Regions from separate parts of the Kribbella sp. NPDC023972 genome, predicted to be linked through region 3. Evidence: riboswitches for the same ligand, from Rfam matches in the RefSeq annotation. Region 3 holds a riboswitch; each other region holds the start of a gene.

Region 1 (7,283 bases), on a different contig from region 3:
GTGAGCGCGCTGATGTTCACCCGCGGCGCCCAGCGGAACTGGACCAGGTCGCGGTCGATCTCGCGCTCCAGGTAGTAGCGCCGGTCCTCGTCGACCAGGTCCCACTTGTTGTACGCGATCACCAGCGCCTTGCCGGCCTCCTCGACCGCGTTCATGATCCGCAGGTCCTGCTCCGACATCGGCTCCGAGGCGTCGATCACCACCACGACCACCTCGGCCCGCTCGATCGCCGCGTTGGTCCGCAGCGAGGCGTAGTACTCGTGGCCTTGAGCGTTCTTGACCTTCCGCCGGATGCCGGCCGTGTCGATGAACCGCCACTCCTTGCCGGCCAGCGTGATCAGCTCGTCCACCGGGTCGACCGTCGTACCGGCGACGTCGCTGACGACGACGCGGTCCTCCTTGGCGACCTTGTTCAGCAGCGAGGACTTGCCCACGTTCGGCTTGCCGACGATCGCGACCCGGCGCGGTCCGCCGGCCTCGGCGTCGCGCTCCGGCGGCGCCTCGGGCAGCGCGGCCAGGACGGCGTCCAGCATGTCGCCGGTGCCGCGGCCGTGCATCGCCGACACCGGGAACGGCTCGCCGATGCCGAGGCTCCACAGGTTCATCGCCTCGGACTCGACCCGCTGGTCGTCGACCTTGTTCGCGGCCAGTACGACGGGCTTGCCGGACTTCCGCAGTACCCGGACCACCGCCTCGTCGGCGTCCGTGATCCCGACCGTCGCGTCGACGACGAACAGCACCGCGTCGGCGGCGTTGATGGCGACCTCTGCCTGGGCGGCGACCAGCGCGGCCATCCCGACCGCGTCCGGGTCCCAGCCGCCGGTGTCGACCACGGTGAAGCCCCGGCCGGCCCAGTTGGCGTCGTACGAGACCCGGTCCCGGGTGACGCCCGGGGTGTCCTCGACGACGGCCTCGCGGCGGCCGATGATGCGGTTCACCAGCGTGGACTTGCCCACATTCGGCCGGCCCACGATCGCGAGCACGGGCAGCGGTCCCGTGTCCTCACGCTCGTGGGTGGGCTCGGCAAAGTCGTAGCCGGTGGGCAGGTCACTCATCAGGATCCTTCTTGTCTGGCTCGCCCGGGAGCGGGTGGCCGGTGGCTTCGACGGCCGCCCTGACATGGGCCCGCAGCACGTCGCCGATCTGGTCGGCAACCGCCCGTACGTCGGAATGCCTCCTCGGAAAGGGTACGCGGTCGATCCGGAACGGCTCGCCATAGACCACATCCACCCGGCTCCCGGCCGGTGGAAAACCCTCCACGTCTCCGTGCGGAAGGCGCGTTCCGAGCAGGGCCACCGGCAGGATCGGGGCGCCCGTGACCATGGCCAGGTAGGCCACCCCGGTGCGCACCTGGCGGAAGTCGCCCGGGCCGCGCGTCCCCTCCGGGTAGATGTTCAGCACCCGGCCGTCCCGCAACACCTTGATGGACTGCCGTACGGCGAGGACGTCGTACGACGACCGGTCGACCGGGATCTGCCCGAAGCGCCGCAGCAACCTGCCCTGCACACCACCGAAGGCCTCGATCTTGCCGAGCTGGTGCAGCATCCGCGGCGCGATCGCACCCAGCAGTGGACCGTCGAGCAGGCTCAGGTGGTTCGGGGTCATCAGCACCGGGCCGGTCCGCGGGAACAGATCCTGGTGGTGGACAGTCAGCCGGTAGCGGCGCTGGAAATACGTCCTGGCGATCCGGCGGGCCGGCAGTGCCAGCCGGTAGGGCAGTCGAGGCAGGTCGTCGGTGCGGGGCAGCTCCAGGTGCCCGGTCAGCTCTGCGGTCATGGGGCCTCCCGCCCTGGACTGAGGCCCCATGACCCGCCGCGCGGCAGCGCGGCCAAAAGCACAGCGACTGGAGCGACGAGGGAAGGGCGGGAGTCAAAGCCCCATGACCGAGCCGGCGCCGAAGGCCCGGCCGAAAGCACAGTCATGACTCCCGGTCGCCAGTGTCCACATCGGCGGCCTCGGCCTCCTTCGCGAGCCGGCTGATCACGTCGACGACCTCCTCCAGAGACAGATGTGTCGAGTCGATGGTGACCGCGCCGTCCGAGGCCACCAGGAACTGCGAGACGGTGGCGTCGTCGGCGTCGCGGCGGACGATCTGGTCCCGCAGCTGCTCGGCCGTCACCGCTCCGGCCGCCAGCTCGGCGCCCCGCCGGGCCAGCCGGGCCTCCTGGTCGGCGGTGAGATGCACCTTCAGCTCCGCGTCCGTCGCGACCACGGTGGCGATGTCGCGGCCCTCGACCACGATCCCGCCGGTCGGCTGGGCGTCGTCGATGATGGCGCGCTGGCGCCGGATCAGCTCCTTGCGGACGTCCAGGTTGGTGGCGATCTTGCTGACGCTCTCGCTGATCCGCGGCTCCCGGATCGCGGCCGTCACGTCGACGTCGTCGGCGATCACGAACTGCTTGCCGGGGTTGGTGCTGACCTCGAGCCGCAGCTCCCGGGCCCGCTCGGCCACCGCCGCCGTGTCGTCCAGGTCGAGGCCGTGCTCCAGCGCCGACCAGGTCACCGCGCGGTACGTCGCGCCGGTGTCGAGGTAGCGCAACCCCAGCCTGGTGGCGACGCCTCGGGCGGTGCTCGACTTACCGGAACCGCTCGGGCCGTCCACAGCGATGATCATGGCCCAGAGATTACCCGTGAGCGGGGACAATCCCCCGATCAGGACCGGCTGCCGGTGACTCGTGTACCGCGGTCAGCGGTGGACGACCCAGCCACGCTCGGTGAGGACCCGCACCAACTGGTCGACCGAACCGGGCTTGACGGCCAGCTCGACCTCACCGACCGGGCGGCCCGGGCTGTGGTCGATCCGCAGGTCTTCGACGTTGGCGCCGGACTCGGCGGCGTCCGCGAACAACCGGGCCAGCTGCCCCGGACGGTCGGGGATGGTGACCAGGACCGAGACCAGCTCGATATGCGGTGCGCCGTGCTTCCCCGGCACCCGGACCGCGCCCGAGACGCCCTGCCCGAGGATCGAGGTCAGCTCCTCGGCCGCCTCTTCTTTGCCCAGGGCAACAAGAACGCGATCGAGCTCGCCGCGGATCCGCTCCAGCAGGCCGGTCAGCGCGGCCGAGTTGGCGGACACGATCTGGGTCCACAGCCGCGGGTCGCCGGCCGCGATCCGGGTCACGTCACGGACGCCCTGCCCGGACAGCTGCAAGTGCGAATCCGGCGCGTCGGCCAGGGTCCCGGCCGCGAGCGCCGACATCAGGTGCGGCAGGTGCGACACCCGCGCGACCGCGAGGTCGTGGTCCTCGACCGACAGCTCGACCGTCCGCGCACCGGACGCCTCGGCCAGCCGCCGGACCAGCTCGACGGCCTCGGGCGCGCTGGTCTCATGCGGCGTGATCGCCCAGGTCGCCCCGTCGAACAAGTCCGCCCGCGCGGCGAGCGGTCCGTTGCGCTCGGACCCCGCCATCGGGTGACTGCCGACGTACCGGCTGAGATCAGTGGTCAACCGGGCCGCGTCCGCGAGCGGCTTCGACTTCACGCTCGCGGCGTCGGTGACGATCGCGTCGGTCTGCTCGAGCTGCTCCGCGACCACCTGACCGACGTGATCCGGCGGTACGGCGACCACCACGAGCTGAGGCTCGATCTGGACCAGCCGCGAGCCGGCCCCGATCCGCTCGGCCATCAGCGCGTTGTCCGGATCGGCGTCGACCAGCTCCACCACCACACCCAACCGGGCCAGCGCGAGGCCGATCGACGTACCGATCAGCCCGGCGCCGACGACCCGGACCGGCCCGCGAAGCTCGGTCACGGGGCCTCCCGGCCTGGACTGAGGAGCGGAGGGAGCGAAGCGACTGGAGTGACGAGGGAAGGGCGGGAGTCAAAGCCCCATGACCCGCCGCGCGGCAGCGCGGCAATGAGCACGGTCACCATGTCCTCACTGGGCGCCCGTCAGATCCGGGCGCAGCGCGACGGCACCGTGCAGGTAGACGTGCTGGATCTTCTCCCGCGACCGGGGCGACTCGGCGTGCACCATCATCCGGACCACCCGCGGCAGCGCGTGCGGGACGTCGATCTCCTGCATGCACATCAGCGGTACGTCGGTCAGCCCGATCTGCCGCCCGGCCACGGCGGGAAACTCCGAGCGCAGGTCGGGCGTGACGGTGAACAGGATGCTGATCAGGTCCTCGTGGTCCAGATCATTCGCCTCCAGGACCGCCTTCACCAGCTCGGCGGAGCGCTCGAGCAGGTGCTCGCGCTCGTCCACCTCCAGCTGGGTGGCACCCCGGATCGCCCGTACCGCCACGTGCCTGCCTCCTTAGTCGTCTACCTCAACCCTAGGGCAGAGCAGCCAGAGAGTGGACAGCCGTCTCGGACTGTGCGCCAGACGCCCTCTCGGCGGCGTCGACGGTCTGCTCCAGCAGCAGCGCGATCGTCATCGGCCCGACGCCGCCCGGGACCGGCGTGATCAGGCTCGCCACCTCGGCCGCCTCGTCGAAGTGGACGTCACCGACGTTGCCCTCGTTGTACCCGGCGTCGACCACCACCGCACCCGGCTTCAGCCAGTCACCCCGGACGAAGTTCGCCTTGCCGACGGCCGCCACCACGATGTCCGCGGTCCGGACGATCTCGGGCAGGTTGGTGGTCCGCGAGTGGGTGTAGGTGACGGTGGCGTTCGATGCCAGCAGCAACATCCCGGCCGGTTTGCCCAGGATCGGGCTGCGGCCGATGACGACCGCGTGCGCTCCGGCGAGCGGTACGTCGTACGCCTCGAGCAGCCGCAGGATGCCGCCCGGCGTACAGGACCGGAAGCCGGGCTCGCCGAACGCCATCGCGGCGAACGCGTGCATGGTCACCCCGTCGACGTCCTTGGCTGGGTCGATCGCCTCGAACGCGGCCCGCTCGTCGATGTGCGCGGGCACGGGATGCTGCAGCAGGATCCCGTGCACCTCCGGATCCTTGGACAGGCGGGTCAGTTCCGCGACGAGTTCCCCGGTCGTGGTCTCCGCAGGGAGGACCACGCTGCGTGACCCGATGCCGGCCTTCCTGCTCCGGTTCTGCTTCATCCGGACGTATGTCGCCGAGGCGGGGTCATCCCCGACCAGCACGGTCGCCAGGCACGGCTGGATGCCGGTCTTCTCTCGCAGGATCCGGGCACGTTCAGCCGCCTTCGTCACCAGCTCGGCGGCGAGGTCGGTTCCGATCATCAACTTGGCCATACGGCGCGCTCCTTCGGGCGTCGACAACAGGTCGGGTGCCCAGGCGCGCGGCTCAGCCGGATCCTCCGGCGGACCGTTCCCCGGTGGTTCTCCACCTCAACGCCAGTCGCGGTCCACCGGCCAGCCTACGCGACGAACCAGGAACGGCAGTCGTCCAGACCGACGACCTCGACCGGCGGGTGGGCGGCGGCCTGCCAGTGCTCACGGGTCAGGCGGAGCCGGTCGGAGATGACCGGCCGGCCGTACAGAACGTCGCGAGAGATCCCGTCCGGGCGGTAGCCGAGTTTGCGGGAAACGCCCTGGGACGCGGCATTGTCCTGGAACACCTCGGTCAACGCCGCCTCCGCGTCGAGCCCGTCGAAGGCGAGGTGCAGCAGAGCGAGGCGTGCCTCAGTCCCGAGACCTTGACCGTGGTAGGGCAGCCCGAGCCAGGACGTCGTCTTCACCTCGCGGAGGATGGCGAAATCCTGGGCTCGCAGGGTGACCATGCCGATGGGCGTCGTCCCCCGGAACACGCCGAGATCCAACGCCCAGTCCTGCGGAGTCCACTCGGCCAGAGTGCTCCAGTACCCCTGCAGCACGGTCCGGGCGCGTTCGGCGGGTGACGCGTCGGTCCACGGGGTCAGGAACGGCCGCTCCCCCGGCTCGTGGACACCGTTCGCGGCGACGTCGGCGAGCGCGGCGAGCTCCTCCTCGCCGGGCTGCCGGAGAACGAGCCGGTCGGTGGTCAGCCGGAGGCGGCGCAGCGGCCAGTGGTCGGTCAGCACCCGGCCATCCTGAGGTGCCCGCGGACCCCGGGCAACCTAATTGCCGGCCCGGCGCAGGATCACCTCGTGAACCTGTGGCGGTACGGCGCCAGCCGCCCAGCTCACCCGGATCGCCTCGACGGTGGTCGCGGGGAAGGTCACGGCGGTGTAGGCACCCTGGATCTGACCCGCTTGCCGCCAACCGGTCGCGGTCTTCAGTTCGAGCCGGCCCGGGGCGGTCGACCTGTCAGCCTGGAGGACGGTGAGTTGGTCGAGAGGTCGTGGCGTCGACAGGGTGATGACGAGAGCGTCCCCTTCGGTGGGCGCTGTCGCGGCGGTGTAGGTAGTGGTCACGTTGCGGTCGACTGCGTCGGACAACGCCGAGCCGTTCGCGGCGGCCGGCGTACCTGTTGCCGTCAGCACCAACTCGGAGCCGTCGGTGACCTGGATCGAGAACTCGCGGACCACCAGCCAGAACGACGGATTGTTGACAATCGCACGATAGCGGACGTAGCGGGCGGTGACGTCTGCGGTGAAACGCACCTCAGGGGTCGTCGCGCGGGTCAGCTCGGTCCACGTCTCACCGTCCGTGGAGTACTCCAGGGCGCCGGAGTGGATGTAGTCCTGCGGGCTGCCCGACTTGCCCATCAGTACGGCGATGTCGCCGATCGCACGCGGTGCGCCGAGATCGACGCGGATCTCGTCACCGGCCACCGGGGCACCGTTGCTCCAGTAGTACGTCGACTCGTCGCCGTCGATCATGCGGTCGGGGACGTTCTCGGCGTACGTGCGCTGTGAGCTGGACGCCGTACGGCCGGCCTCGATGCCCATCCACTGGTCGTGGACCCGGCCCGCCTCGGTGAGGAACGCGTCCGCAACGCCCTCGCCGATGCGCGGATACGTGTTGGAGTGCGGCAGGCGTGTGTCGCGGATCGCCTTGGCCTGAGCGACCAGCTGATCGATCCGTTGCCGGCTCGTCCAGGCGGCCGCACCGTTGCCCTCGGCCACTTCATCGAGGAGGCGGAGTGAACGCTGGAGTGCCTGACCCCACAGCACGGTCGCGTCCAGCCAAGCCTTTGCCTCGTCAGCGAACGCGGGGTCCTCCACACCACGCCGGAGCTGCGCGGGCGCCTTCTCGACAGCGGTGAAGTACGGCTTGATCGCCGCGATCGCCTCGTCGCGCTCCCCCGCCCGCCAGGTTGTCCAGAACGCTTCGGTCCGGGCGGCAAGGACCGGCGCGCTCTCGGGGTGCAGCGTCGAGTCGTAGGTGTTGAGGTCGGCGAAGACTTCCAGGGCCGCGATCGTCCGACGGTCTCCCCCGGCTCGTTCGGCGATCGCACGGTGCCAGGAGGCCTGCTCGTCGTACCGGGCCGGGTTC
Region 2 (7,283 bases), on a different contig from region 3:
ATGTCGCGCCTGTAGGACTTCGAGGCGCGGGCCCACTCCTTCTTGGCCTCGGCGCGGAGGCGGGCGTCGGAACGGCGGGCCATGAAGGCAGCTTCGCGCTGGAGCTTCGTCCAGCTTTCGTAGCGGCGGTGCGGCAGAGTGCCGTCCTCCAGCGCGGCCCGCACGGCGCAGCCGGGTTCAGTGAGGTGCGCACAGTCCTTGAACTTGCAGTGCTCGGCGAGGCCCGTGATGTCCGGGAAGGCGGCTGCCAGCCCCTCACCTGACTCCTGCAGCCCGATGCCCCGCAGCCCTGGGGTGTCGATGACGACCCCGCCGCCCGGTAGCACGATCAGCTCACGCCGGACCGACGTATGCCGCCCCTTGCCGTCGTCACGGATCGCCTGCACGTCCAGCAGTTCCACACCGGCCAGTGCGTTCACCAACGACGACTTGCCCGCACCACTCGACCCCATTAGCGCCACAGTCGCGTCACCCGCCAGCAGCGCCCGCACGGACGACATACCTTCACCGGTGGTCGCACTGCACACCAATACGTCCGCCCCGGGAGCAGCACGTGTTACGTCGTCCGCAACGGCCTCCGCATCACCGACAAGGTCCGACTTGGTCAGTACGACGACTGGCCGCGCACCGCTCTCCCACGCCAGTGCGAGGAAGCGCTCGATCCGCCCGATGTTCGGCTCGGGGTGCAACCCGACCACGATCGCGATCACGTCGACGTTGGCGGCCAGCACCTGGCCCTTCGACGTACCACTGGCTTCGGCCCGCACGATCGCCGTACGACGGGGGCCCAGCAGTTCGAGGGTGATCCGGTCGTCCGGCCAGTAGCGCATAACGGCCCAGTCCCCTGTACAGGGGCCGGCCTGCGGATCGGCGGCCATCGCGGCGAGGAGCGCACCGGACCACGTCGCGCGGACCGGACCGTCCTCGGTGAGAACCGTCGCAAGGCCTTTGTCGACGCGGGCGACGCGTCCCGGAAGCAGCCCGTCCGGGACGGACTGAAGGAAATCGGCCGTGGTGCTGTCGAGTCCCAGGGCCTGGAGTGTTGCTGACATGCGGCGAACCTTTCGGAGGGTCCGGCCGCGAGATCAGCTCAGCGGACGGACAGTACGGGAAGCGTCGGCCCGGCGGGCTCCCAGGGCAAACAACGCAGCGTGGCTCATGGTGGCCGCCTCCCCTCGAAGTCGCGTGGTCCTGATCAAGGACCGGCTGATGCCGTCAGCGTAGGTCGTCGGATTCACTTTGCGCACCGGATTTTCCGACCGGCTCCGGCTCGCGCTCGGCCACCTGTCCGTTCGCGTCGGCCCGCGGCGCCTCCTTCTGCGGGCTGTCGGCTTCGGCCCGCGGCGCTTCCTTCTGCGGGCTGTCGGCTTCGGCCCGCGGTGCCTCCTTGTCCGGGCCCTCCGGGGATACGACGGGAGCCGGCCGATCGACCGGGGTCAGCGGGTGGTCGTGGTGCGGCTCCGGCTCGGCCTTCATCACTGGCTCGATCTCATCCTCCGCGTCCTTGCGCGCGTGCACCTCGGTCGCCCCCGCTGAAGCGGGTTCCGTGCCCCACGACTTGTGCGGCCACAACCGGTCCACCACCGCGTTCAGCGCGGCACCGATGAGCACCGCGATCGCGGTCATGTAGAGCCACAGCAGGACCGCGATCGGCGCCGCCAGCGGGCCGTAGATCGACGTACCGCCGACCGTGCTCTGCAGGATCCAGCGCAGCAGGAAGCTGCCCAGGATCCAGATCGACAACGCCAGGAACGAGCCCGGCAGATCGGAGACCCACGGCGTCCGGACCGGCACCGACAAGTGGTAGAGGGTGTTCAGGAACCCCGCCGACAGGATCGTCACCACCGGCCAGTACAGCTGGTTCAGGAAGTCGAGCCGATGCGGAAGCAGCGCGGCCACCGCGTCGGGTCCGGCCAGCACCAGGGGGAGCACGATCACGCCGATCACGAGGGCGGCGCAGTACAGCGAGAAGGACAGCGCGCGGGTCCGGACGATGCCGCGCTTGCCGCCCATCCCGTACATGATCGTGATGGTGTCGACGAAGACGTTCAGCGCGCGGCTGCCGGACCACAGCGCGAGGACGAAACCGATCGAGATGACATCCGGCCGGCCGCCGCTGAGGACCTGGTCCAGCGTCGGCACGATCACGCTCTGGACCGAGTCGACGGTCAGCGCCTGGGCCGCGAGGGCGGCGATCTGCTGCTTGATGTCGTCGATCGTCTCGACCTCGAAGTACCGGCTCGCGATGTACCCGAGGCTGCCGGCCAGCCCGAAGATCAGCGGCGGCAGCGAGAGAATGGCGAAGAACGCCCCCTCCGCCGCCAGTCCGGTGACCCGGTAGCGCAGGCAGACCCCGACGGTCTGCGTCAGCAGCTTCCAGGTCGTCGCGGGGATCTTGCGGACCCATGCCAATGAGAGGGAGCTCCCACCCGTGGGTCCTGCCCCAGAACGTGCCATACCGCTTACCGTACTGACATGGCGGACCCTTTCGCGGTAACGAACCAGGCTCCCCCACTGCGGGGGGTGAACTTCTTCACTCGGGACACGGCCCTCGGTGACGCTCTGCGTCCGTACGCCGATCTCGCGGACGATCCCGGTCTGCACCGGATCGGCGAACTGGCCGGGTCCGAGGAGGCACTGTCCCAAGCACTCCCGGCGAACCAGAACCCGCCCGTTCTGCGCACCCATGACCGCTACGGGCACCGCATCGACGAGGTCGAGTTCCACTCGTCGTGGCACTGGCTGATGGAGCAGGCCGTCGGCTTCGGCCTCCAGGCGGCGCCGTGGACCAGCGACCGGCCGTCACCGCACCTGACCCGCGCGGCCGGCTTCTACCTCTGGTCCCAGGTCGAGTCCGGTCACGGCTGCCCGATCTCGATGACGTACGCCGCCGTACCCGCGCTCAAGGCCGACGAGCAGCTCGCCAAGGAGTGGATCCCGCACCTGGCTTCCACCCAGTACGACGTACGCCGGCTGCCCGCGGGTGAGAAGAACGGCGCTCTGGCCGGGATGGGGATGACCGAGAAGCAGGGCGGGTCCGACGTCCGGGCGAACCTCACCACCGCGACGCCTACCGGCAGCGACGGCGAGTACCAGCTGAACGGGCACAAGTGGTTCTGCTCGGCGCCGCAGGTCGACGTCTTCCTGGTGCTGGCTCAGGCGCCGGACGGGCTGAGCTGCTTCGTCGTACCGCGGGTGCTTGCCGATGGCAACCGGAACGCGTTCGCGCTGCAGCGGCTGAAGGACAAGCTCGGCAACCGGTCGAACGCGTCCAGCGAGGTCGAGTTCCACGGCACCGTCGGCTACCGGCTCGGCGACGAAGGCGCCGGTGTGCGCACGATCATCGAGATGGTCGCCGCGACCAGGCTCGACTGTGTTCTCGGGTCCGCTGCCCTGCAGCGTCGGGCGCTGGTGGAGGCCGTCTGGCATACCCGCCACCGGTCGGCCTTCGGCGGGCTGCTCGCCGACAAGCCGGCCATGCAGAACGTGCTGGCAGACCTCGCACTGGAGAGCGAGGCCGCCACGGCGCTGGCGATGCGCCTCGCGGCGGCGGTCGATGCCTCGGTCAGCGGTGACGAACAGGCCGCGGCATTCCGGCGGATCGCGCTTCCGCTCGCGAAGTTCTGGGTGTGCAAGCGGACGCCGTTCATGGTGGCGGAGGCGCTGGAATGTCTTGGCGGGAACGGGTTCGTCGAGGAGTCCGGGATGCCGTTGCTGTTCCGGGAGTCGCCGCTGAACTCGATCTGGGAAGGATCGGGCACCGTGAACGCGCTCGACGTGCTGCGGGCGCTCCGGCGGCCGGAGTCGTTGGAGGCTTGGCTGCTCGAGGTGGGCGCGACGCGGGGTGCGGACGGGCGGTTGGATGCCGCGGTCAACGACGTTCTGCAAGCGCTTGCTGATCTCGACGGCGCCGAGGCGGGGGCTCGCCGGCTGGCCGCCCGGATGGCCTTGTGCCTACAGGCGTCACTGCTGGTGCGGCACTCGACACCTGAGGTCGCCGATGCGTTTGTGGCGTCGCGTCTGGCGAACGACTGGGGCGGCGTCTTCGGCACCCTCCCACGTACGACGCCGTTCGCGTCGATCACCGATCGCAGCCTCTGACGCTGACGCGATAGGGTGAGCGCGTCGCGACTGGCGCGCTGAGGTGGAGAACCACCGGGGAGCGAAGACCGTCGGCACCGTGCGCCTGGGTGCCTTCGACCCACTGCAACCGCAGGAGAGACAACGATGACTCAACCCTTCGATGCCGCCGCCGCATCGGCCGCGTACCGCAACGCGCTCGAGGTGATCGGCGCGGTGGAACCCACCATCGCCGGCGCGATCAAGGCCGAGCTGGCCGACCAGCGCTCGTCGCTCAAGCTGATCGCGAGCGAGAACTACGCCTCCCCCGCCACCTTGCTGACGATGGGCAACTGGCTGTCCGACAAGTACGCCGAAGGCACCATCGGGCACCGCTTCTACGCCGGCTGCCAGAACGTCGACACGGTCGAGCAGGCGGCGGCCGACCACGCGAAGGCCCTGTTCAACGCGCCGCACGCCTACGTCCAGCCGCACTCCGGGATCGACGCGAACCTGGTCGCCTTCTGGGCGATCCTGGCCCAGCGGATCGAGTCCCCGGCGCTGGCCGAGGCCGGCGCCAAGCACGTCAACGACCTGACCGACGAGGACTGGACCAAGCTCCGCAAGGCGCTCGGCGACCAGAAGATGCTCGGCATGTCGCTGGACGCCGGCGGTCACCTGACCCACGGTTTCCGGCCGAACATCTCCGGCAAGATGTTCCACCAGAGCTCGTACGGCACCGACCCGGAGACCGGGCTGCTCGACTACGACAAGGTCGCCGCGACCGCTCGTGAGTTCAAGCCGCTGATCCTGATCGCGGGCTACTCGGCGTACCCGCGCAAGATCGACTTCGCCAAGATGCGGGAGATCGCCGACGAGGTCGGCGCGACCCTGATGGTGGACATGGCCCACTTCGCCGGCCTGGTCGCGGGCCGGGTCTTCACCGGCGACTTCGACCCGGTGCCGCACGCGCACGTGACCACGACCACCACGCACAAGTCGCTCCGCGGCCCGCGTGGCGGCATGGTGCTGTGCCAGCCGGAGTACGCCGACGCCGTCGACCGCGGTTGCCCGATGGTGCTCGGCGGCCCGCTCAGCCAGACCATGGCCGCGAAGGCGGTCGCGCTGGCCGAGGCCCGGCAGCCGTCGTTCCAGGAGTACGCGCAGGCGGTCGCGGACAACGCGGTCGCGCTGGCCGACGGCCTGATGAAGCGCGGCGTCAAGCTCGTCACCGACGGCACCGAGAACCACCTCGTGCTGCTGGACGTGTCGTCGTACGGGATCACCGGCCGGCAGGCCGAGTCGGCGCTGCTCGACTCGGGCATCGTGACCAACCGGAACGCCGTACCGCGGGACCCGAACGGCGCCTGGTACACCTCGGGTGTCCGGATCGGCACCCCGGCGCTGACCACGCGTGGTTTCGGGGCCGACGAGTTCGACCGGGTCGCCGAGCTGATCGTGGACGTGCTGTCCTCGACCACGCCGACCACGACGTCGGCGGGTGCGCCGTCGAAGGCGAAGTACGTGCTGGCCGACGGGGTCGCGGACAAGACCAAGGCCGCCTCGGCCGAGCTGCTCGACAAGCACCCGCTGTACCCGGGGCTCGAGCTCAGCTGACAACACGCGAACTATCAGAAAGTTGTGATAGTTCCGGTAGGGTGCGCTCATGCCGTCTGACCCGACCCCGGAAGAGACCAGTCAGTTCGTCGAGCGGTTCGCCGGGGTGCTGGCGAACAGCGGCGTACCGACCATGTCCGCCCGGGTGATCGGGCGGATGCTGGTCACTCCGACCGGCACCCTGACGTCCGCCGAGCTGGCTGAGTCACTGCGGATCAGCCAGCCGGCGGTGTCCGGCGCCGTCCGGCAACTGCTGCAGGTAGGCTTCATCTCGCGGGAGCGGATCCCGGGCTCGCGCAAGGACCACTACCGGATCCGGGACGACGTGTTCGCCGCGCTTCTCGAGCGCCGCAACAGCGCCCTCGCCGAGTGGGAGTCGACCAGCCGCTCCGGCGTCGAGCTGTTCGGCGCGGACACCCCGGTCGGCCGACGCCTGTCCGAGGCCGCCGACTTCTTCGCCTTCATCCACAACGACCTGGAACAACTGATCAAGTCCTGGCAGGTGAGCCACCCGCGATGAGGCGGCGCCACGCGAAGGCTCTGGTCGGATCGGACTGGCTGACCAGCGACGCGCGGATCGAGTGGGAGACCCGCATCATGCGGCGCCGGGTCCCGATCTACAAGGCCACGATCAAGGCTCTGCAACTGCTGAACAGGCTGTCCCGCGGGCCTCGGCCGTCGATGAGAGTCACGTACTGGGAGCGGGTGGGGCCCGGCGGCGGCACCTTCATGATGCCGAAGCTCGAAACAATGACCGGCCGGACCGACGACCCGGTCACCTCTGCCCGGGAGCTGCACGCCCGTACGTCGTTCGCGTCCCGGCTCGCGCGGACGATCTCGGCCGACGAGTGGCCGCAGATCATCGAGGAGTACGAGCGTCGCCGTCGCGGCGAGGCGCCCCGGTTCCACTACGTCGGCCACCGGCCGCTGAACCTGGCCTCGCACGCCTTGATGGACAAGGCCTGGGTCAACGGCGAACTCCCCACCGACGCCTACCGGATCTGGAACGGCGAGGTGAAATTCAAGGATCTCCCGGCCCTCTACAGCGAGTTCTACACGCACGGCGGATCGCGCTCCATTCCCGGTGGCGAGACCAACCCGGCCTACCGTCTCGCCCGCCTCCTGCACGACGTCAACTGGCGGGCCAAGGCGTCGATGGCGAACGAGCTCCGCGTTCTCCGCAAAGCCCGGGTCCTGCGTGCTCAGCAAGTCGTCAAGTTCGTCGCCGCAGAGGCGAAGTACGTCGTGACCGCAGGCAGGACCGGTCACCCGGCTGGCACGAAGGCGCCGGACGTCCACACTCCAGAGGTCGTTGCCGCCGTAGCCGACTTCGTCAAACCCCCGGAAGTCCGCGGCCCCACCGCCCGTGGTGAAACCGAACCGGACCGCATCCAGGCCAACGCCAATGACCTGGCGAATACCGTCGCCCGCAGCCTCCCGCCTCCGATCGTCAGACGTGGATCAGGGGCAGCTCGACCTGGCGACGCTTCGCGGCCGCGCCCGCAAGGTCATCAGCCCCAGGTGGGGAAACAACCTGGGCCCCGACCAGGCCATCCGCCGGCCCCACCGGGACGCTCACGAGTCTGACCTCAGCGGTGGCGCTTCTC
Region 3 (7,283 bases):
TCGGGCAGGCCGACGCGGACGTCGACGCCGGAGTCGCGCAGCGACAGCGCGTGGGCGTGGCCCTGGCTGCCGTACCCGAGCACGGCCACGTGGCGGCCCTGGATCACCGACAGGTCGGCGTTGTCGTCGTAGAACATTTCAGCTGCCACTTGGAGCTCTTCTCCTCGAATTCTGTGTTGACGGGGGTACGGCGCTCAGGCCTGACGGGCCGGGGCCACGGGTCGGCCCGGCGGGGGCGTCGGGATCGGGTGGTTCGGTCGGTCGGCGGGTTGCGCCTGGACGTTCGGGGTGCCCGAAGCGACGTACGGCGGTGGCACCGGGACCGGCCGGAGGGTGCGGTCGGAGATGGAGCGACTGCCCCGGCCGATCGCCACCATGCCGGACTGCACCAGCTCGCGGACGCCGAAGGGTTCCAGCACCCGGAGCATGGCCTCGAGTTTCTCGGGATTGCCGGTCGCCTCGATCGTGATCGCGTCCGGAGCCACGTCCACCACCTTCGCACGGAACAGCTGGACGGTTTCCAGCACCTGCCCCCTGGTCAGGGTGTCCGCCTTGACCTTCACCAGCAGCAGTTCGCGCTGAACCGTCTGGCTGGGCTCGAGCTCGACGATCTTGATCACGTTCACCAGCTTGTTCAGCTGCTTGGTGATCTGCTCCAACGGCTGCTCGTCCACGCTGACCGCGATGGTCATCCGGGACACCTCGGGGTGCTCGGTCGGGCCGACCGCGAGGGAGTCGATGTTGAAGCCGCGCCGGGAGATCAGTGCCGCCACCCGGGCCAGCACACCGTGCTTGTTCTCAACCAAAATCGACAAAGTGTGCTTACTCATCACAGCTCCTCCGCTTCCCAGGTCGGCGCCATGTCGCGGGCGATCTGGATGTCGTCGTTGCTGGTGCCCGCCGCGACCATCGGCCAGACCATGGCGTCGCGGTGCACGACGAAGTCGACCACCACCGGTGCGTCGGTGACCGCCATCGCCTTCTCGATCGTCGCGTCGACCGAGTCCCGGTCGGAGCAGCGCAGCCCGACGCCGCCCATCGCCTCGGCCAGCTTGGCGAAGTCCGGGATCCGGGCCGAGTGCAGGTCGGTGTTGGAGTAGCGCTTGTCGTAGAACAGCGTCTGCCACTGCCGGACCATGCCCAGCGACTGGTTGTTGATCACGGCAACCTTGATCGGGATGCCCTCCAGCGCACAGGTGACGAGCTCCTGGTTGGTCATCTGGAAGCAGCCGTCGCCGTCGATCGCCCACACGGTCTTGTCCGGCCGGGCCACCTTGGCCCCCATCGCGGCCGGCACGGCGTACCCCATGGTGCCGAGGCCGCCGGAGTTCAGCCAGTGGCCGGGCTTCTCGAACGGCAGGTAGTGCGCGGCCCACATCTGGTGCTGGCCGACGCCCGCGGTGTAGACCGCGTCCGGGCCGGCGATCTTGCCGATCCGCTCGATCACGTACTGCGGTGACAGGGTGCCGTCCTCGGGCTCGTCGTACGCGACCGGGTACTTCGCCCGGACCGATTCAAGCTGCTTGCGCCAGGCGTCGTACGACGGCGTGTGGCCGGAGTTCGCGATCTCGGTCTTCAGCGCGGCGATCAGGTCGGTGATGACCTCCTTGCAGTCGCCCACGATCGGCACGTCCGCGGCCCGGTTCTTGCCGATCTCGGCCGGGTCGATGTCGGCGTGGATGACCTTTGCATCGGGGGCGAAGGAGTCCAGCTTGCCGGTCACCCGGTCGTCGAACCGCGCGCCCAGGCAGATGAGCAGGTCGGACCGCTGGAGGGCGCCGACCGCGGACACCGATCCGTGCATACCGGGCATGCCGAAGTGCAGCTCGTGCGTGTCCGGCAAGGCGCCCCGGGCCATCAGCGTGGTGACCACCGGGAGGCCGAGGAGCTCGGCGAGTTGCTTGAGCTCGGCGCTGGCCTGGGCGCGGATCACGCCACCGCCGACGTACAGCACCGGCTTCTCCGCGGCCGCGATCAGCCGGGCCGCCTCACGCACCTGCTTGGGGTGCGGGCGGGTCACCGGACGGTAGCCGGGCAGCGACAGCTCGGTCGGCCAGTGGAAGTCGACCTTCGCCTGCATCGCGTCCTTGGTCACGTCGACCAGGACCGGGCCGGGCCGGCCGGTGGAGGCGATGTGGAACGCCTCGGCGACCGTGCTGGCGATGTCGTTCGGGTCGTTGACCAGGAAGTTGTGCTTGGTGATCGGCATCGTGATGCCGCGGATGTCGGCCTCCTGGAACGCGTCCGTGCCGATCGAGGCGCTGGCCACCTGACCGGTGATCGCGACCAGCGGGACCGAGTCCATGTACGCGTCGGCGATCGGCGTCACCAGGTTCGTCGCGCCGGGTCCGGAGGTGGCCATGCAGACACCGACCTTCCCGGACGCCGCAGCGTACCCCTGGGCGGCGTGGCCGGCGCCCTGCTCGTGACGTACCAGGATGTGGCGGATCTGGGTCGAGTCGAGCATCGGGTCGTACGCCGGGAGGATCGCGCCACCCGGGATGCCGAAGACGGTGTCCACCCCGGCATGTTCCAGTGCGCGGATCAGAGCCTGTGCCCCGGTCAGCTGCTCACTCATGAGTGCCTTCCTTGTCCTGTCACGTTATGGCTTTTTCGCGACCGATCCATCCTCGCTCGTGGCCGTTGCCGGTGAACACCTGGGTCGCAGATAGTCGCATTGGCAACAAAAAACCCCTTCCGCCGGGTTGGCTGAAGGGGCGCGCTCGACTCTGTGGTCGCGTCAGTCGGCGCGCCGCACAAGTACGAGGAGAATCGATCGCATGTAGGCAACACTCGCCGACACAATGCGATCGGGTCAAGTTCGCTGCCCCCGTGTCCCATTCCGTGAGATGGCTGTCTTAGATGCAGACAGCGCCCTCAGAGGCTGAGCGGACCAGGCGGGTGTACTTGCCCAGGACGCCCTTGGTGATGTCCGGAGCCTTCGGCGTCCAGCCCTGGCGGCGGCTCTGGAGCTCCTCGGGGCTGACGTGGAGGTCGAGGGTGCGGTTCTTCACGTCCAGGGTGATGCGGTCGCCGTCACGGACGAACGCGATCGGCCCCCCGTCCACGGCCTCCGGGGCGACGTGGCCGACACAGAGTCCCGTCGTACCGCCGGAGAAGCGGCCGTCGGTGAGCAGCAGGACGTCCTTGCCGAGGCCGGCGCCCTTGATCGCGCCCGTCACGGCGAGCATCTCGCGCATGCCCGGACCACCCTTGGGACCTTCGTAGCGGATCACCACGACATCGCCGGGCACCAACGAGGCGACCGCGTCCATCGCGCCGCGCTCCCCGTCGAACACCCGCGCCGTCCCCTCGAACACGTCGGAGTCGAAGCCGGCGCTCTTCACCACCGCGCCCTCCGGCGCAAGCGAGCCGTGCAGGATGGTGATGCCGCCGGTGCCGTGGATCGGCTTGTCCAGTGCGCGGATGATCACGCCGTCAACGTCCGGCGGCGCAATGGCGGCCAGGTTCTCGGCCATCGTCTTGCCGGTCACGGTCAGGCAGTCGCCGTGCAGCAGGCCGGCGTCGAGCAGCGCCCGCATCACCACCGGGATGCCGCCGACGCGGTCGACGTCCGTCATCACGTAGCGGCCGAATGGCTTGAGGTCGCCGAGGTGCGGCACCCGGTCGCCGATCCGGTTGAAGTCGTCCAGGGTCAGGTCGACCTCGGCCTCCCGCGCGATCGCGAGCAGATGCAGTACGGCGTTCGTCGAGCCGCCGAGCGCCATCACGACGGCGACGGCGTTCTCGAACGCCTCCTTGGTGAGGATCTGGCGGGCCGTGATCCCCTTCTCCAGCAGGCCGACGACCGCCTCGCCGGACTTGCGGGCATAGCCGTCGCGGCGCCGGTCCACCGCGGGCGGCGCGGCCGACCCGGGCAGCGACATCCCGAGCGCCTCGGCGGAGGCGGCCATCGTGTTGGCGGTGTACATCCCGCCGCAGGCACCTTCACCGGGGCAGATCGCGCGCTCGACCGCATCGACCTCTTCCCTGGTGATCAGTCCCCGGACGCAGGCGCCGACGGCCTCGAAGGCGTCGATGATCGTGACGTCCTTGTCGCCGAGCCGGCCCGGCATGATGGAGCCGGCGTACAGGAAGACCGAGGCGAGGTCGAGCCGGGCGGCGGCCATCAGCATGCCGGGCAGCGACTTGTCACAGCCGGCCAGCAGCACCGAGCCGTCGAGTCGCTCGGCCTCCATCACGGTCTCGACCGAGTCGGCGATGATCTCGCGGCTGACGAGCGAGTAATGCATGCCGACATGGCCCATCGAGATGCCGTCGGACACGCTGATCGTGCCGAACTCCAGCGGGTACCCGCCGGCGGCGTGCACGCCTTCCTTGACCGCCTTGGCCAGCCGGTCCAGGGACAGGTTGCACGGGGTGATCTCGTTCCAGCTCGAGGCGACCCCCACCTGGGGCTTCGCCCAGTCGTCGTCTCCCATCCCGACCGCCCGGAGCATGCCGCGCGACGCGGTCGCCTCGAGTCCATCGGTCACTGTCCGGCTGCGTGGCTTCACATCGACCATGGCCTCACTCTATTCCGTCGTAAATTAACAACGTCGTCATTGCTTTGTGATGTTAGATAATTACATACTGCGATTGCGGACCGTTGGGGGATTTGTCCCATCATCAGAATGGAGCACCTCAGATGCGCCCCTCGTTGCGACTTGTACTGGCCGGTGTCGTCCTTGCCCTGCTGGGCACGGTCCCGGTCACGGCTGAAGCCGCCGGCACCCGGACGAAGATCGTCAACGCCGCCAACGGCGAGATCGGTCAGGGCGAGACCCCACCCGGCAGCAACTGCAACCCTTACGGCACCTGTAACGCGTGGTGCGCCCACTTCGCCACCTGGACCTGGCGCAAGGCCGGGATCAACATCCCGAACTACGCCTTCACCGGTGACATCTACTACTGGGGTCAGCGCAAGGGCCGCGCGCACTCCGGCAACACCGGGATGAAACCGGGCGACATCGTCCTGTACGGCACCGGGCCGCAGAACACCAGCACCAGCGTGCACACCGGCGTTGTGGTTGCCGTCGGCAACGGCAAGATCACCACCGTGGAAGGCAACTCCGGCGACAAGGTCCGCAAGCACGGGCCGTTCAACCCCAAGAAGGCCAAGGACGCCGGCCGCCCCGGCAACATCTACGGCTGGGTGTCAGCCACCTAGGCGGCCGGATCAGCTACCTGCGGGAATACGCGACCACCGCTCCGCTCTACGACTGGACGGGCACCTGGCGTTAGCCATGTGTTTCGCCACAGCGGTGGCGACCACCGCGCCTTCGTGCAATAGGCTGCCGCCGAAACCGCGACTGGCGAGGGTGGAGTACCACCGGGGAGCGGACCCATCAGACAAGGCGTCGTCCGCCTGGGCGCCTCCGAGTTTCGGAGGTGTCCGATGCAGTTGCGCTACGGCATGAATCCACACCAATCCGCGTCCGTCACGCCGCTCGGCCAATGGCCGTTCACGGTGGTCTGCGGCTCCCCGTCGTACATCAACCTTCTTGACGCGCTCACCGCGTGGCAACTGGTCCGGGAGGCGTCGAGCACCTTCGGCCTACCTGCGGCGGCGTCGTTCAAGCATGTCTCCCCCGCGGGAGCCGCTTTGGCCGACACGGTCAGCGCTGCTTATGTGCGAGCCCGAGATGCCGATCCCAAGTCCTCGTACGGCGATTTCGTCGCCGTGTCGCACCCGGTCGACGCTGAACTCGCGGACCGGCTCCGGCGCCTTGTCTGCGACGGGATCATCGCTCCCGGGTACGACGAAGGCGTCGTCGGCGTCCTGGCCGGCAAGAAGCGCGGCAACTTCCTCGTGCTCGAAGCGGATCCCACCTTCGAGCCTGCCGACGCGGAGGTCCGCGAGGTGTACGGACTGCGATTGACGCAGCACCGGGACCACCTGCCGCTGACTCGCTCGATGCTGGATCCGGACCTGCCGGAGACCGCCGCACGCGATCTCCTGCTCGGCATGATCGTCGCGCGGTACACGCAGTCCAACACCGTGGTGATGCTGAAGGACGCGATGGCGATCGGAATCGGCGCCGGCCAGCAGTCGCGGATCGACTGCACCCGCCTGGCCGGCGAGAAGGCCGACCTCTGGTGGTCCGCCCGCTCGACCGACCCGCTCACGGATGTCGCGATGGTCTCGGACGGCGCGATCCCCTTCGTCGACAACATCATCGAGGCCCACCGCCACGGCGTCCGCTACCTCGCCGAACCCGGCGGCTCACTCCGCTCCCCCGACGTGGCCGCCGCCTGCGCCTCCCTGGGCATCACCCTGTCCCACACCGGCACCCGCCTGTTCAGGCACTGATCCAGCAGGCGTCAGCCTCCTGCGACGCTCGGCAGGATCATCAGCTCGTCGCCGTCCTTCAGCGGGGTGCTGAGGCCGTCGAGGTCGCGGATGTTGTCGTTGCCGAGGTAGATGTTGACGTGGCGGCGGACGGCGCCTTGCTCGTCGGTGAGCCGCCGGCGGAGGACTGGGTCCAGGGCAGCGACGACCTCGCCGACGGTGGTGCCGTCGACCTCGACTCGCTCGGCACCACCCGCGAACGGTCTCAGCACCGTCGGCAGCTTGACCCCGACCGCCATGTCAGCCGACTACCGCGGCGCGTACGGACAACACGTCCGGAAGGTGCCGCGCGACCTCGGTCCAGGTGTCGCCCGCGTCGGCACTCGCGTAGACGCACCCGTCCCGCGTGCCGAGGTAGACACCGGCCGGGTCGGCCGCGTCGGTGCACATGGCATCCCGCAGCACCGGCGCGTACGACGGTACGTCGGGCAGCCCCTCGGTCAGCGCCTCCCAGGTGGACCCGGCGTCGCGGGACCGGAAGACCCGGCACTTCGCGTCGGTGGGGATCCGGTTCCCGTCCGCTATCAGCGGGAAGACATAGACCGTCTCCGGCTCGTTCGGATGCACCGCGATCGGGAACCCGAAGTCCGACGGCAGCCCGTCCGCGATCGACGTCCAGCTCGTGCCTGCGTCGTCCGACCGGTAGACGCCGTGGTGGTTCTGCGCGAACATCCGGTCCGGTACGGCGGGATGCGCGGCCAGCTTGTGGACACACTGGCCGAACTCCGGGTAGGGGTCGGGGAAGAAGTACGCCTTGATCCCCCGGTTCGCCGGCGACCACGACTCACCGCCGTCGGTGGTCCGGTACACGCCGCCGGTCGACATCGCGACGCTGACCCGGCCCGGATCGGTCGGATGCGGCAGCACGGTGTGGACCGCCTGACCGCCGAACCCGGCGCCCCACTCCTTGCGATGCGGGTGGTCCCACAAC

Evidence for each region. Region 3 has a riboswitch for ZMP and ZTP ahead of AB0F43_RS37590 (5-aminoimidazole-4-carboxamide ribonucleotide transformylase). Riboswitches for the same ligand answer to the same signal wherever they lie in the genome.
Region 1: it holds a riboswitch for ZMP and ZTP, as region 3 does, so the genes downstream of both, AB0F43_RS23625 (bifunctional 5,10-methylenetetrahydrofolate dehydrogenase/5,10-methenyltetrahydrofolate cyclohydrolase) here and AB0F43_RS37590 (5-aminoimidazole-4-carboxamide ribonucleotide transformylase) in region 3, are expected to answer to the same signal.
Region 2: it holds a riboswitch for ZMP and ZTP, as region 3 does, so the genes downstream of both, AB0F43_RS24245 (glycine hydroxymethyltransferase) here and AB0F43_RS37590 (5-aminoimidazole-4-carboxamide ribonucleotide transformylase) in region 3, are expected to answer to the same signal.

The regions. Positions count from the first base shown of each region.
Region 1 covers NZ_JBEZZH010000006.1:44,041-51,323, reverse strand. The annotation lists gene der (ribosome biogenesis GTPase Der) at 1-1,055, opposite strand, end outside; gene AB0F43_RS23645 (lysophospholipid acyltransferase family protein) at 1,048-1,776, opposite strand; gene cmk ((d)CMP kinase) at 1,919-2,614, opposite strand; gene AB0F43_RS23635 (prephenate dehydrogenase) at 2,687-3,751, opposite strand; gene aroH (chorismate mutase) at 3,878-4,246, opposite strand; gene AB0F43_RS23625 (bifunctional 5,10-methylenetetrahydrofolate dehydrogenase/5,10-methenyltetrahydrofolate cyclohydrolase) at 4,278-5,159, opposite strand; ZMP/ZTP riboswitch at 5,190-5,279, opposite strand; gene AB0F43_RS23620 (GNAT family protein) at 5,285-5,926, opposite strand; gene AB0F43_RS23615 (beta-N-acetylglucosaminidase domain-containing protein) at 5,963-7,283, opposite strand, start outside.
Region 2 covers NZ_JBEZZH010000006.1:174,389-181,671, reverse strand. The annotation lists gene rsgA (ribosome small subunit-dependent GTPase A) at 1-1,052, opposite strand, end outside; gene AB0F43_RS24255 (YhjD/YihY/BrkB family envelope integrity protein) at 1,216-2,457, opposite strand; gene AB0F43_RS24250 (acyl-CoA dehydrogenase family protein) at 2,476-4,101, shown strand; ZMP/ZTP riboswitch at 4,118-4,199, shown strand; gene AB0F43_RS24245 (glycine hydroxymethyltransferase) at 4,228-5,676, shown strand; gene AB0F43_RS24240 (MarR family transcriptional regulator) at 5,726-6,196, shown strand; gene AB0F43_RS24235 (hypothetical protein) at 6,193-7,263, shown strand; gene AB0F43_RS24230 (TetR family transcriptional regulator C-terminal domain-containing protein) at 7,266-7,283, opposite strand, start outside.
Region 3 covers NZ_JBEZZH010000018.1:32,559-39,841, reverse strand. The annotation lists gene ilvC (ketol-acid reductoisomerase) at 1-137, opposite strand, end outside; partial or broken gene ilvN (acetolactate synthase small subunit) at 327-830, opposite strand; partial or broken gene AB0F43_RS37605 (acetolactate synthase large subunit) at 830-2,581, opposite strand; gene ilvD (dihydroxy-acid dehydratase) at 2,859-4,526, opposite strand; gene AB0F43_RS37595 (CHAP domain-containing protein) at 4,649-5,170, shown strand; ZMP/ZTP riboswitch at 5,299-5,381, shown strand; gene AB0F43_RS37590 (5-aminoimidazole-4-carboxamide ribonucleotide transformylase) at 5,399-6,313, shown strand; gene AB0F43_RS37585 (MoaD/ThiS family protein) at 6,325-6,591, opposite strand; gene AB0F43_RS37580 (exo-alpha-sialidase) at 6,593-7,283, opposite strand, start outside.